2 regions of the Parashewanella sp. 2210YD4-3 genome follow, and region 2 is predicted to be linked to the other one. Evidence: riboswitches for the same ligand, from Rfam matches in the RefSeq annotation. Region 2 holds a riboswitch; the other holds the start of a gene.
What was found. Region 2 has a riboswitch for thiamine pyrophosphate ahead of AC1EU0_RS12225 (TonB-dependent receptor). Riboswitches for the same ligand answer to the same signal wherever they lie in the genome.
Positions count from the first base shown of each region.

Region 1 (7,548 bases), on a different contig from region 2:
AGCCAAGCAATTGGATTATAGAGACAGTAGTAATTTTCGTCGTACTTTTAAACGTTGGACAGGAGAGTTACCAAGCAATTATCGGTTGTGGTTGGCTTAACTCTCGTCTTTCCTGCTCAGGCTTTCACTACCAGAGATGGTACAACTCGGTGAACCATTATTACGGAAATAAACTCGTTCATTCTGGCTTTCTTGTTCAGGATTTTCTAAGGACATATATTGAGAAGCACCTTTCTCGTTTTTATCAAGTAATGCGTGTGATAACGAGGCATATTTAAGATCTTCAGGAACAAGCTTATCTGTTTTAAAGTGTTTCCAATGTGGGATAACTTCTGTAGCAAGGCTATGTTTTATACTTCTACGCAGAAAAAACGGCAATGCTCTATACATTTCATCCCAGTCCTTGTATACGCTTAAGGTTTGAGGGCAACATTTAAGAATCGCTTTAATGGTATCTATCAGTCCGTTTTTAGTTGCAATGACTAAAGGAGTGCCTAAAGGTTTCACCTTAGAGTCGCTCTGGAGAGCTCTAAGCCGAGATGTTTGATCAAATCCTTTAGCCTCTTCGGTTAGACCAAGAAGAGTTGCAATTAACCCTGACTGCTTTCTATCAATTGCATAATGCAATATTGACGTACCATGTCCATTTAAAATAAAGGGGTTCATTCCTTCCTGTAACATTCGATTTAGGGCTTTAGAGCTGCACGGGTAAGCTTTGATAATATTACCAATAAAGTCCATATCATTTATGACTGGAAAAGATAAATCAACACCTTCAGAAACTTTGGCTTCCACATCTTGCCATTTCCTCGTTGCGACAAGAGAGTTAAGGCTCAAAGTAGCTTTTAGCTGACTTTGTAATTGTTTGAATATTGAACATGTGGACGTTTCTTCACTTTGATTTAGATTAAGGGAAAGGATGAACTGTTGCCCTTTAGCATTAAGCATTAACTTATCGCCATATTTCGATTCTACAAAAACCCTGTTGAATTGATATGTTGAAGCACTAACAACAAATGTCGGCTTATAAGTAAGAGCAAGCGGAATCTCAGATATTTCGTTATAAGAAAAAAATTTTAATACATAAGGCCTGATCGTAGGGTCACTTTTATCAACAGTGAGTGCGAAAAATAGAGTTTTACCAGATGGTATCGTCATTGCAACACAGATCGTATCTTCACTGTCTACTAGGGAAAATCTGGTTAACACTTCAGATGTAAAAGTATTATTCAATGCATAAAAATACTTTGCTGGTTTTGCTTGGATTGGCATGTCAGCTGAAGCCATAGGCTCCTCTTGTTAATTGAAAGTATTTATATTTGTGTATTTTATAGAGTATTTTGAATTACTGAAGATAAATGAATAATAATTCACGCAAAAGAGATTTGTCGAATCTCGATAGTTAGAATTGCCATGTGAATTTTTGCCAAACTTCATAATTTTTAACTTCAAAACCAGTTGATAATACATTTAAATTATGAATATACTAATTGCGCTCAAACTTCTGAAGCTTTCAGGTTTTGAGCGCTACCAATAGATATTGGTAAACACTTGTCGGAGTGCCTAAATGGCTGAGATCGCACTTTCCATATTTGGAATAAAAAGCGGGATCCGTTGAACCTGATTGGGTTAAGACCTACGAAGGAAACAAGAAAAATTGAATTAAAGGATTAACATTCACTCTTAATGGGTGTGTATTCTTTACCATTCACTTTTCCAGTCAATACATCAGACCTTATTGGACACCAGACAAGCAAACTCAAAGAATTACAATTATTGTGAGATTGCTTATGAGCACCAACACTCGAAACGAAAGCCTTCATTCAGAAGGTCATTTTGAAAACAGTAACAAACAACCGCAAACTCGTCGTGAACGCCGCGAATATGCAGAGCAGTACATCAACAACTTAAGACCAGAGCAATTTCCCAACTCTGAAAAAATCTATGTAGAAGGTAGCCGACCTGATATTCAAGTCGGTATGCGCCGAATACATCAAACTGATACTATCCTTGGTGGTAGTAAAGAAAACCCGATTACCGAATCAAATCCACCCATTGATGTTTATGATTGTACTGGTCCATATTCAGACTTTAATTATGAAATTAATGTTCATAAGGGATTAAAACAAGTACGAAAAGGCTGGATTGAAGAACGTGGAGATACGGAGTTATTACCAAAAGTATCTTCTCAATATACTCAGCAACGTCTTGCTGATGACGGATTAGATCACATTCGTTTTGAAGATTTACCGACTCCTCGAAGAGCTAAAAAAGGTAAGTGTGTTACCCAAATGCATTATGCCCGCCAAGGCATTATTACGCCTGAGATGGAATACATTGCCATACGTGAAAACATGGGGCGTGCAGAATTAGCAAAAACTGAGCTAGGAAAACGGGATAAAGGCGAGAGCTTTGGTGCCATTATGGAGCCGATTACTCCTGAATTTGTACGTTCAGAAGTGGCTCGTGGTCGTGCTGTAATCCCATCAAACATTAACCACCCTGAAGCTGAACCTATGATCATGGGTCGTAACTTCTTGGTAAAAGTAAACTCCAACATTGGTAATTCAGCGGTAACGTCTTCAATTGAAGAAGAAGTCGAGAAGATGATTTGGTCAGTAAAATGGGGCGCTGATACTCTGATGGATCTGTCAACGGGGCGTTATATTCACGAAACCCGTGAGTGGCTGGTTCGTAACTGTCCTGTACCTGTTGGTACAGTACCCATTTATCAAGCGCTTGAGAAAGTGAACGGTGTTGCCGAAGACCTAACTTGGGAAGTATTTCGCGATACTTTGATTGAACAAGCTGAGCAAGGTGTCGATTACTTTACTATTCACGCCGGCGTATTACTTCGTTACGTACCTATGACGGCTAAACGTGTAACAGGCATTGTTTCTCGTGGTGGTTCTATTATGGCGAAGTGGTGTTTGAGTCATCACAAAGAAAGCTTTTTATATACTCACTGGCGTGAAATTTGTGAAATTTGTGCTGAGTATGATGTTTCACTGTCCATCGGTGACGGTATGCGTCCCGGCTCAATTGCAGATGCCAACGATGAAGCGCAGTTTGCTGAGTTAGAAACCCAAGGTGAGTTGACCAAAATCGCGTGGGAATACGATGTTCAGGTATTCATCGAAGGCCCTGGTCATGTGCCAATGCACAAGATCAAAGAAAACATGGAAAAGCAGCTTAAACATTGTGATGAAGCGCCTTTCTATACACTAGGCTGTCAAGTAACTGATATCGCACCGGGTTATGATCACTTCACTTCTGCAATGGGGGGAGCGCAAATAGCTTGGTATGGTGTGGCAATTCTTTGTTATGTCACACCAAAAGAGCATTTAGGCTTACCGAATAAAGAAGACGTTAAACAGGGGATGATTGCCTACAAGATTGCTGCTCATGCGGCTGACGTTGCAAAAGGGCATCCAACTGCGCAGATCCGTGATAATGCACTTTCTAAAGCACGTTTCGAATTTCGCTGGGAAGATCAAATTAACTTAGCTCTGGATCCTGATACCGCCAAGGCGTATCACGATGAAACGATGCCGCAAGAATCGGCTAAAGTGGCACATTTTTGCTCGATGTGTGGACCTAAGTTCTGCTCAATGAAGATCACTCAGGACGTTCGTGAATATGCTGCATCTTTAGAGTCAGAGGCTAAGAAAGTAGAAGTACAAAACCATCAAAATTATGTAAATGCGGTTGAAGCTGAAGTAATGGCTGGTTTTGAGCAAAAGGCTAAAGAGTTCAATGAATCAGGGGCTGAAGTTTACCACTCTCTTGAGTCAGAAGAAGCGTAGGAGGCACAATGGCTTCTTACAAAAACGAAACTACAGGGTGCATTCCGTGCCCTGTAGTTTGGACCATAGCGGGCTCGGACAGCGGTGGCGGAGCAGGGATTCAAGCGGATTCAGCGACCATTAATGATTTAAACAGTCATGCTTGTACTGTGATCACTTCTGTGACTGCGCAAAGTAGTGTTGCAGTAGATTTAGTTGAACCGGTTTCACAGCAATTGCTACAGCAACAACTGGATACTCTTGATGCTGATTTACCTCCACAAGCCATAAAAATTGGCTTGCTGGTGGACCAACAGCAAATTCTACTCATAGCTAATTGGTTAAAGCAAAAGCGAACTGATTTTCCAGACTTAGTCGTGGTGCTCGATCCTGTTTTAATCGCCAGTAGTGGTGATAGTCTTGCTGAATCGAAAGGCTTAGATTTTGCTCCTTTAAAAGGTTTAATTGATGTAATTACGCCTAATTTTTACGAGTTACAACAGTTATCAGAATGTAGCTTCTCAAATAAAAGAGACATAGTTACCGCCGCTAGCGCATTATCAAGATCTTTATCGTGCAGTGTGTTGGCTAAAGGTGGTGATAACCCTGAGTTTGTGGATAGTAAGCAATCAATGGATTTGCTTGTTTGTCAGCAAATTGAGCATTGCTCGGACAATCATATTAATGCTGAATTTTGGTTTTCCAGTGAGCGTGTAGATACAACAAATAATCATGGCACGGGTTGTACTTTGTCATCCGCCATTGCCGCAATATCTGCACACGGATATACCATCTTAGATGCTGTTGCTATTGCCAAAGCTTATGTGACAAAAGGCTTAACTCAAAGTTATCAATTGGGAAAAGGCCCCGGTATTTTAGCTAGAACAGGTTGGCCAAAAGAGATTGAATATTTTCCAGTAATTACTTCGACTCAATCGGAGCTGGTTGCAACTAAACCTGTAAAAGGTTTCAAGCCGTTAGATATCGAATTAGATGTTTATCCGGTTGTAGGTAATGTTGAGCTGATAGAGGCTTTATTGAAATCTGGCTGCACAACAATTCAATTAAGGCTTAAAGCGGAAGATCTGAACGATAAAGAATCTGAATGGTTAGAAGCTCAAGTTATTAAGGCGATTGAGTTAGGCAATCAATATAAAGTACAAGTGTTCATCAATGATCATTGGCAGCTGGCTCTTAAACATGGCGCTTTTGGTATTCATCTTGGGCAAGAAGATGTGATTGGCGTTGATTTACACGCTATATCTGATGCTGGTATAGCATTGGGCTTATCAAGTCACGGTACTTTTGAAGCTTTACTGGCCTATCAGTTACAGCCCTCCTATTTAGCGATAGGTCATATTTTCCCAACAACAACGAAAGACATGCCCTCTTTACCACAAGGCTTAGTAAAGCTTCATCAAAATACTAAGTTGTTTAACGGCCATGTGCCGTTGGTCACTATTGGTGGAATCAACAAAAGCAATTTAATGAGTACCAAAACAACTGGGGTTGATTCTGTTGCCGTAGTAAGAGCGATCACCCAAGCCGAATCACCCAAAAATGCTTTTAAGGAGTTAAAAGCCATGTGGTTGGAGGGAGTATGATCACGGATACCGATTTCATGCGCTACTCAAGGCAAATATTATTGCCAGAAGTCGGAGAGCAAGGACAGTTAAAGTTGAAACAAGCATCAGTGGTAGTGATTGGTGTTGGCGGCTTAGGCACATTGGTTGCTCACTACTTAGCAGCGGCAGGCGTTGGAAAAATTCACTTATTTGATGGAGATAGCATTGAGTTAAGCAACCTTCCAAGGCAACTATTGTTTTCTGATGACGATATTGGACTTAACAAAGCTGAAACTGCGGCTGAAAAGCTCTGGGCACAGTATGGCAATTTTGACATCAAGGTAACTGATCTGCACTTCGATACGCAAACTCAGACTCATATTGATAAAGATGTTTCGGTCGTCATTGACTGCTGCGATAATTTTACTGCAAGGCGAAGTATTAATCGCTTTTGTGTCGAAAATCAAAAGCCTCTTGTTTCTGTAGCAGTAGCTAACTTCAACTTACAAGCCATGGTCTATCAACCTGCTAGTTCAGGTTGCTATCAATGCCTGTTTCCTGACTCAACGGAAACTACTGAAAACTGTGCCACCGTTGGCGTGTTGGGGCCTATGGTAGGTATTGCGGCGTCGATGCAATCGCTTTTAGCCGTAAAGTTAATATTAGGCATACCAAATATATCAGGGAAACTGTGGCACTTTGACGGATTAAATTTCAATTGGTTTTCAGCCAAATTAGAACAAGATCCATCGTGTCCTGTTTGTAATAAGCAACAATTCAAAGAGGAATGTGCGTGATCCAAGTTAATTATAATGGTGAGCCAATCAAGATTAATGAGAACAGCACCATTCTATCCGCCATTGAGCAAGCCATTTTACTCAATGATGAACAAATAAGTTTAAAAAGTATTGCTGTCGTTTATAACAGTAAGGTACTACCAAGAAGATTATGGACTGAAACTGTTTGTCAGCAAAGTGACGAGTTACAAGTCTTTCAAGCAGTGGCAGGAGGATAGGTAAGTACCCATGCAAATGAACATCAAAATTATTCGATTACATCCACAAGGGTACTTACTATGCTAACGATAGCCGATCATCAATTTCAATCAAGGTTGTTTACTGGCACGGGGAAGTTTAGAAATTCAAAGCTGATGTTGGATTCGATAAAAGCATCAGAAAGTCAGCTAACTACATTGGCTATGAAGCGTATTGATGCTGAAAATGGTACTGATGATTTAATGCAACCTTTGTTGGATTCTGGTGTTAAGTTGCTGCCTAATACTTCGGGCGCTCGCAATGCCAAAGAGGCAATATTTGCTGCAGAACTTTCACGGGAATTGTTTAAAACTAACTGGGTTAAATTAGAAATTCATCCTGATCATCGTTATCTGATGCCAGATCCAATTGAAACATTGCAGGCAGCAAAAGAGTTGATAGAACAGGGCTTTGTGGTTCTACCTTATGTACATGCAGATCCTGTTTTGTGTTGCCGATTACAAGAAATTGGTATTCATGCAGTCATGCCTTTGGGGAGTCCAATTGGAAGTAATCAAGGATTGGTATCGGAAGAATTTCTCAAAATTATTATAGAACAAGCTCATGTACCTGTCGTAGTTGATGCAGGCATTGGTGCGCCTTCTCAAGCCGCCAGAGCCATGGAGTTAGGTGCTGATGCTGTTCTTGTAAATACTGCAATTGCTAGCAGTTCAGATCCAATCACTATGGCGAAATGTTTCAGAGATGCCGTAAATGCAGGTCGCTTAGCTTATGAAGCTGGGTTAGGAGCGGTATCAAGCAAGGCGCATAATACGAGCCCATTGACCGGGTTTTTACATGATAGCCAGTTGTTACCTGTATAGTGTTCTGTTTGAAATAAAGAGAATCTGAGAAATGAATATACTAGAGGGGAAGAATAGTGAGAACGCCAACGGAAGCGCACATCCATGTGCTGACGACCGTGACATCCTGTCACGGACGGTTGATTTATCTCACTATCCCTCCCATCAGGGTTTTGGTCATCAGTCTTAGATACAGGCTTTTGTTTGTATTCTGTGAGAAATAAATATGAGCTTTACAGAAAAATTTAATCAAATCGATCGTGACGATTTGAAGCTTAGGCTTTATTCAAAAACTCAAAGGGATGTTGAGCGAGCATTACAGCGTCCAGAGCGTAACTTGGATAACTTGATGGCGCTTTTG
Region 1 covers NZ_JBWQOG010000003.1:66,244-73,791, forward strand. Annotated here, with positions in the region: gene AC1EU0_RS05540 (helix-turn-helix transcriptional regulator) at 1-100, shown strand, start outside; gene AC1EU0_RS05545 (hypothetical protein) at 97-1,287, opposite strand; TPP riboswitch at 1,546-1,664, shown strand; gene thiC (phosphomethylpyrimidine synthase ThiC) at 1,791-3,806, shown strand; gene thiD (bifunctional hydroxymethylpyrimidine kinase/phosphomethylpyrimidine kinase) at 3,815-5,389, shown strand; gene AC1EU0_RS05560 (HesA/MoeB/ThiF family protein) at 5,386-6,147, shown strand; gene thiS (sulfur carrier protein ThiS) at 6,144-6,365, shown strand; gene AC1EU0_RS05570 (thiazole synthase) at 6,426-7,208, shown strand; gene thiH (2-iminoacetate synthase ThiH) at 7,414-7,548, shown strand, end outside.
Region 1: linked by a shared signal. The riboswitch ahead of thiC (phosphomethylpyrimidine synthase ThiC) and the one ahead of AC1EU0_RS12225 (TonB-dependent receptor) in region 2 are both predicted to bind thiamine pyrophosphate.

Region 2 (7,548 bases):
AGGTTGTCAGTCGCTTGCCACTTAGCATCAACTTCTAAACCATAGTTGCTTGAGTTACCAGCGTTCTCTGTATAAAGAATGAAACGATCTGGGCGATCTGGATCTTGCTCAGATGCAGAAACTTGCTGATCATGTCTATCCATATAGAACAAAGCGATATTAGTGTTTAAAGTATTTTCCAACCATCGCGATTTAAGACCTAATTCATAGTTATATAACACTTCAGTGTCGAATTGTTTTTTATCTTCAAACCCCTCAGGCAGACTCATGTTAAAACCACCAGCCTTGTAACCTCGAGCAATACGGAAATAAGTGCTGTGCTCATTGGATAAAGTCTTACTTAGCGATACGTGGCCACCCCACATATTTTCTGATGGAGAAAATGTCTCTTTTTTACTATCAGAGTAGTCACTGTTGCGACGTTCAAATCGCAGACCGTTAGACAGGCTGTATCCATTACCCAAATCCGTATCAATTTGTGCAAACACTGCATAATTGCTGGCTTCATAATCAGAGTCGATACTCCCACGGCCACCGTTATAAACATCAAACTGGCTATTATCTTCTTTGAGGTTCATGGCGTAAACACCCACCAACCAATCAGTCGAATCAGCGAAGATCCGGCCCGAATCCTTTGAAGTTAAACGAAATTCTTGCGATATGGTTTTACGGTTACCCGTTTTGTCCCAAATAGCATTGTATTCACATGGTTTATCACCACATTTACGGCTTTCCCAATATTTGGGGTTTGCCCAATCACTATCATAAGCGTGTTGGTGCTTGCTATCTGCAAAAGAGGTAATGGACGTAATGTTAAAACCAGCAGTACCAGTATGGTTTATTTTAAGGCTTGAGCCTGTGGTACGTTGGCTATCTTTACCCGGCTTGTCACTTAAGGTGTTAAAGCCGTTGTTATCAAGTGTCCAAGCGTCATAACCATTGTCGAAGTTGGCATGTAAAACCGTTAAATCTGCGGTGGTATCTTCATTAATCAACCAACGCAGTTTCATGCGGCCTGAGAATTCATCACGCTTGTTAGTATCATCGCGATTCAAGAAAGTGTTATCTCTAAAGCCATTTTGATTGTGTTGCTGAATCGAAACACGATAAAGCACCGAATCAGAAATAGGACCAGAACTAAAACCGCTAAAAGTGCGTAGGTCATCATTACCTAGCGATAGTTCAGCACCATGTTCAAAAACATCACTAGGGTCATTACTTTTTAGATAAATAAGGCCTGCTAATGCATTAGCGCCATAACGAGTACCTTGAGGACCTCTCAACACTTCAACCTGTTGTAAGTCGTACATGCTAGAAACCATGCCCAAGCCAGAAAGATCGATGTCATCAATGACATAACCCACAGATGAGTTTGGCGCACCTTTGTAATCCTCTTGCTCACCTACACCACGGATTTGAAAATAGCGTGGGCGAGAAGTCGCACCTGACCAGTTAAAGTTGGCAATAGAATTAAGCACATCTTCAAAATGTTGATCGCCTTCATCTTCTAACTGCTTGGCATCAATAATGGTTGCGCTTGCGGGCAAAGTAAGTAAATCGTTATTACGAAAGTCTGCAGAGACTTTAATAACTTCGATATCATCATTTGAATTAGTTTTAGCGATTGCTTGTCCACATAAAGTTGTAGATATGATCAATGCAAGCGGAGATAATTTTTGTTTTAAAGCTTGGTTTAACATGGGACCTCAAAAATATTCTGAGATCCGGCATTCGGTAAGCGATGTGAAAGTGCAAGTTTTACGACTACTCTAAATGACATGAGAGTATTCATATCATCTTTTATGGTCAATTAGCTCATTCCTACGCCGGTATAAGCCGGATCAGGTTCTAAGGGTTTAATCTCAGTTTGCAAAGCTCAATCAAGCTTTACAAACACCCCTTGGCGAGGGAAATTATATATGAAAACAAAACAAAAATTGAGACAAATGTTGCAAAAATATGAATAAAAATGGCTTTGTTGGTTTAAATGTGAGCAGTTGTTCGATTTTGATTGAAATGAGAGGTTTGTTTAGTGAAAGCTGCTTTCATAGATTAATCAGAAATCATCAGCGTCACTCCTGCGTATGCAGGAGTCCAGTGACTTTTTTTGATTTTAATAAAGGCTCTGGATACCTGCCTTCGCAGGTATGACACAAAAGCTTATTACAAGTTTTTCCGCCTCAAGAGGCGAGAAAATAAGCCCTAAATGATTAAATTAAAGCTGGAATACCTTTAATCATACCAACGGCAAGCATTGCTGCTAAGCAGATAACGAAAGCCAAAGTAGGGATAACTACACGGTCAGCAAATGAAAGCTGTTTTGGTCTTTCTTTATCACCAATTAATCCATTGTTATCCAAAAGCATGGTTAATGCCCAAGCGAGAACAGGGTTAGCCACAAAAGCTGCAAAAATACATATACCAGCCGCTTGGCTACTTACGCTGTCTTTCACCATTTGCAAGCCCGCTTCAAGTAGCGGTAAGAATACCCCAACAAGCAATGCAATAGACATTACTGGTCGCCAAACCGCTACATCCATTGGGTAACCAAGAATTGCTACCACAATACACAACAGTCCAAGTAAGATCGCACCAGCAGGAATAGGGCGTTTGGCAATCGCCGCAGGGATCATATACGTTCCCCAAGATGAAGTGATATTACCGCCACCGACAGCTGTTCCTACAATTTGGCGCAGTGAACAGGTGGTCATGGTATCGTCAACGTCCATCAACACTTTATCGGTGCCTTTAGGGTAGTTAAGCTCTTGGAAAATGCGGTGCCCCAAGAAATCAGGTGACCACATAGCTACAGCCAAAATGGCAAATGGCAGAGACGCAATAAAGTGTTCAGTATTTGGTAATCCTAACTGCCAACCGGTTTCAGTAGACCCCCACCAATAGACTGGGTTTAAATTAGGTAATCCCGGTGCTGTAACAAATTGTAGATCAAGCCCTGCACCAAGAACAAAAGCGATAACAATAGCGGTTATAGAACAAAGCGGTATCGCAAGCCAGCGTTTTTCAATTTTGGCTAAAAATGCATAAAGCACCACATTGATAAGTAAAATAACAAACGCTACATAAGATAAAGAGTAATCTAAAGCGTGCTTGGCTTGAAGCCCTGCAGACCAATCAAATAAAGAAGTGATCTGCCCTTTAGCCCCCATAAAACCAAGGTAAACGAGAAGCCCGCCGGCAACGCCACTGCTGGTGAGGTTAACGAGTCGAGAGCCCCCCTTAAGCCAGCTAAGTATTAGCCCGAAAACGCCAATCAAAATGGCTAAAGCGAGAGGATGTGCTCCTGCTAGAGCAATAGTACCAATGAGAGGGATCATTGGACCATGGTTACCACCGAGGTTAGCTCTAGGGTTAATAAAGCCCGAACTTAACACGCAAAATAGTAGTGCAGGGATAAGCATTTCAACGCGCATAACTTGAATAGCAAAGTCCGCACCTAGATTAACGTGTGGCCATTTTTCTGTTAATCCAGCAGCCCATGCCGCCATTACCGCTGAATACATTACGGTAATACCAATAGTACCAGCGATGGCCGGAACAAGATCTTCCCATTCAAAGCGGAAATCACGGCCGGGTAAGTTAAGCCCCCAACGGCGAGGCTTCATAATTTTTAGCTCGTTTTCAAGGTAGTCGCTTCTGGTTTCAAACTCAGAAGCAGGTCGATGTAGCTCTTGATAGCTTGCATCGTCCACGTTTTGATTGTTCATTTTATTATCTGACATAAATAGTATTGCTCCCAGAAGTTTAAACTGAGATGTTCTCACATTCGAGAATACATAAAATTAAATTGGTAATACCAATTTACCTGTGACAATAGTAACAAATGAAATGGTGTAGCATCGGTATCGAAATCACAGCTTAAAAGATTGGTTGGAAAAAATTGGGATCTTGCTAACAAAACTGTGAGTTATTAGTTTGATATGGCTTTGTAATAGAGGGGGGGTATGAGGCTTGAGTTGAGATTTAAAATGACATAAAAAAAGCGACTTCAAAGAAGCCGCTTTAGATTATAAGAAAAAGAGTTCTCTTAGAACTTTTGCGTGTAATTTGCTACAAAAGTACGACCGTAGATGTTGTAAAGGCTAGCATCGAAGTCGTTGCTTGAGTCTAAAACAGGATCTCTGTCAGTTAGATTACGAATACCAAAGCTGAACTTACCTTCCCAATCAGTACTATAGTTATAGTTGAAATCCATAGTGGTTTGAGAGCTTAAGTGACCGCTGCTTACACCTTTAACCGTACGCTCATATTGGCTATGAATGTACTTAGTGATTAGAGATGCGCTGTGGTTGTCCATGTTCCAATCAATAGTGAATGCTGCTCTTAGCTTTGGTAAACCGTTACGACCAATCTTATCAACTACTGGACCACTGAAGAACTCTTCTTCTTTATAGTTCAGTACATAACTTTGATCATAAACGAAACCAAACTCACCGAATGAAGTTTCAATATCAGTATATGCAATATTTAAATCGATACCTGAAGTCTTAAGGCCTTCACCGTTTACTAGAGGAGTTTCTGCAGAGTCGATCTTACCATTAGGGTTATCGCCTACACGCTTAAGTTTACCTTGTTTAAGGTTTCCATAACCAACTTCTCGCTCTTGCTCTAGTAATGCATCAAGAGAGATAAATTGGATAGCATTTTTAATATCAAGATTGTAGTACTCTACTTTAGTACTAAGTTGATCAGTAATGCTCCAGATAACACCTAAGTTTACGAAGTCAGATTTTTCTGCTTCTAACTTATCATTCGCTTTACGAGTAACATCGTATTGCTTGGCTTTACACTCGCTTACAGGAGTTTTAGAAGCTTCACAGTAATGGTAATCGGTAGCTGAATCAGAGCTGAAAGAATCTGCTGCATACAAATCAGTTAGAGATGGAGCACGGAAACCTTTACCCCAAGATGCACGAATAACAACATCTTCAAGAGCTTGGTAACGTAGACCTAGCTTTGGTGTAGCTGCTGAACCAAAGTCACTATAGTCATCATAGCGAAGAGCCATGTTGAATTCTAAGTCATCAGTAATTGGAGCAACTGTTTCCATGAATGCAGCAATAACTTCACGATCACCACCTGAACCATTACCAGACGAACCGATTACATCCCCTGCAGCAGTTTGAGCATCTACATCAGCCACATAGTCATATTTAAGTGCTTCAGCACCGAAATACCAACCAATCATGCCGCCGCTTAGGTCAATGGCTTCGAAGTTGATGCCAGCGTTAATGCTGTGGAACTTCATGGTGTCACGTTTTAGAGTATCGTGACGGATTTTGGCAATAACGTCTGCTGAATTGCCTTCTGGACCAAACTTAAACTCACCAGATTCAACTAACTTCTCAACGGTAGGGCGATGTACATAGCCTTTGCCGTAAGCGTTGTTTTCTTGAAGAGTATAGTGATAGTTTACATCCCAACCAAAGTCATCATGCTCGCCAATAATGGCAAGTTGAATGTCAGTGCTGTAGTCAACGGTTTCAGTGTCACGGGTACCAACATCGGTGAAGCGGTAGAATACACGACCGTCAGTTTTGTTTTTCCCGATACCTGTGAACTTACCATCTTCGTCGTAGTTTCTGATGTTAACTGCACCAGCTTTTACACCAAAATGACCTGCAGCAGGCGCAAAGCGACCAAAGGTCTCGTTACGAGCAAATAGGCCTTGACCTTCGAAACGTAGTTCGTCTGTGATTTCATATTCACCACTTACATAACCTGCAGTGTAACTACGAGCAGCGTGGTCAGCGGCTTCTGCGGTATAGTCATAACCACAGATAAAATCGCCACCGCCGTAATCGAATGTGCGGCCGCCATCAACCATTTTAGGGTTGTTACAAGCTTCTAGAGGACGAAATTGACCATCTTTATCTCGGAAGTTTCGAGCATACGCAGAAATACCAGTGGTATCATTAAATTTTTCTGCTTTGTGGCCTGTAGCGCGAGAGTAGAAACGATCGCGTTGGAAAATGATGTCACGGTTTAGATGTTCGAATGAGAAAGAAACATTACCACGCTCACCAGATGCACCACCAACGATGTGTGCTTTCCACTCATCACCACCTTCTTTAATTGGGCGAGTACCAGTAACAGAGAATTCTAGACCTTCAAAATCTTTACGAAGAATAATGTTAACAACACCAGCGATTGCGTCAGAACCATAAATAGCAGATGCGCCATCACTTAGTACTTCAATGCGCTCAATCGCTGCAGTAGGGATCAAGTTCAAGTTTACTGACGTACCACCTAGAGTCGGAGAGCCAGGCATACGCTTACCGTTTAAAAGTACAAGAGTACGATCTGAACCTGCACCGCGTAGGTTGATAGCTGCTTGAGATTGTGCTGAGCTACCAGAGCGCTCTGAGAAAGAACCGAAAGAGTTTAAGTTGCTGCCTCTTAGTAGGTCACTCGCACTTAGAGCACCAGTTTTTTCGATTGCAGCTGCATCGATGGTTGTTACAGGTGAAGAACCTTCTAGATCAGTTCTTTTAATACGTGAACCTGTTACTTCAATACGTTCTACTTTTTCAGAATCTTCTGCAGCGATTACATTTGCAGTAGACAATGTTGCGGATGTTGCACCAGCTATTAACGCGAGGCGTACAGCTTTGGCTAATACAGCATTAGCTTGCATTGTTATTTCTCCCTCAAAAACGAATTATTATTTAATTTTTTAGATTTTAAAATGTAATTTCAGGTTTATTTTGAAATAAAAATCTAATTACATTGACCCGAATATAATCACATTAAATTTTTATCGGCAACACTATGTATACAAAACAAACAATGAGCGTATTTAACAATATTGATAACAAATCATCGGTTGTTAATTATATTTGTTAACATTTGAGTGTGTTTTGAGCTAAATAAGATGGTTGGTAGGTATATATCACAATGAATATTGTGTTTTTGTTATAGTTGTTTTTAGTATGTTTTTTAATTAGGTCTAATATGTTTTTGATATGTTTTATTTGTTTTGATTAAATAAAATTATAATTAATGACTGTTTGATTGTTTTTTGTTCTCATTTTGGGTTGTGGAAGTTTTAAATAAGAAGAAAATTGCATTTTAAGAAAGGTGAATTGCTTGAATATACAGTCTTATTGACAAAAGAGTGATTCAATATTGAACCACTCTTTACTGTTAAATTAGTATTTAGAATTTAACATTTGCTTTCAGGAAGAAGAATCGACCAATAACGTCATAGGTGTATGGATCAGTGTTCGAGTCATTGTTACCTGAGTAGTATGGAGGCTGCTTATCAAATGCGTTCTTAATACCACCTGATAGAGTAACGCTATCAGTTAGAGAATAAGAACCTAGCATGTCATGATATACAACGCTGCCTACAGTTGGTGCGACACAGTCGGTTGGATCATCTTTACAAGCAAATGAATCCATTCCGTCAATGAAACGTACTGCATAAGTAGCAGACCAATCATCACTTGAAGCTTTAATGCTTAGGTTTGATTTAAGCTTAGCGTATGCACCTACACCACCAGTGATGTAGCCTTTATAGTCTACAGC
Region 2 covers NZ_JBWQOG010000007.1:162,975-170,522, forward strand. Annotated here, with positions in the region: gene AC1EU0_RS12225 (TonB-dependent receptor) at 1-1,700, opposite strand, end outside; TPP riboswitch at 1,802-1,911, opposite strand; gene AC1EU0_RS12230 (DUF3360 family protein) at 2,211-3,740, opposite strand; gene AC1EU0_RS12235 (TonB-dependent receptor) at 4,046-6,655, opposite strand; gene AC1EU0_RS12240 (TonB-dependent receptor) at 7,177-7,548, opposite strand, start outside.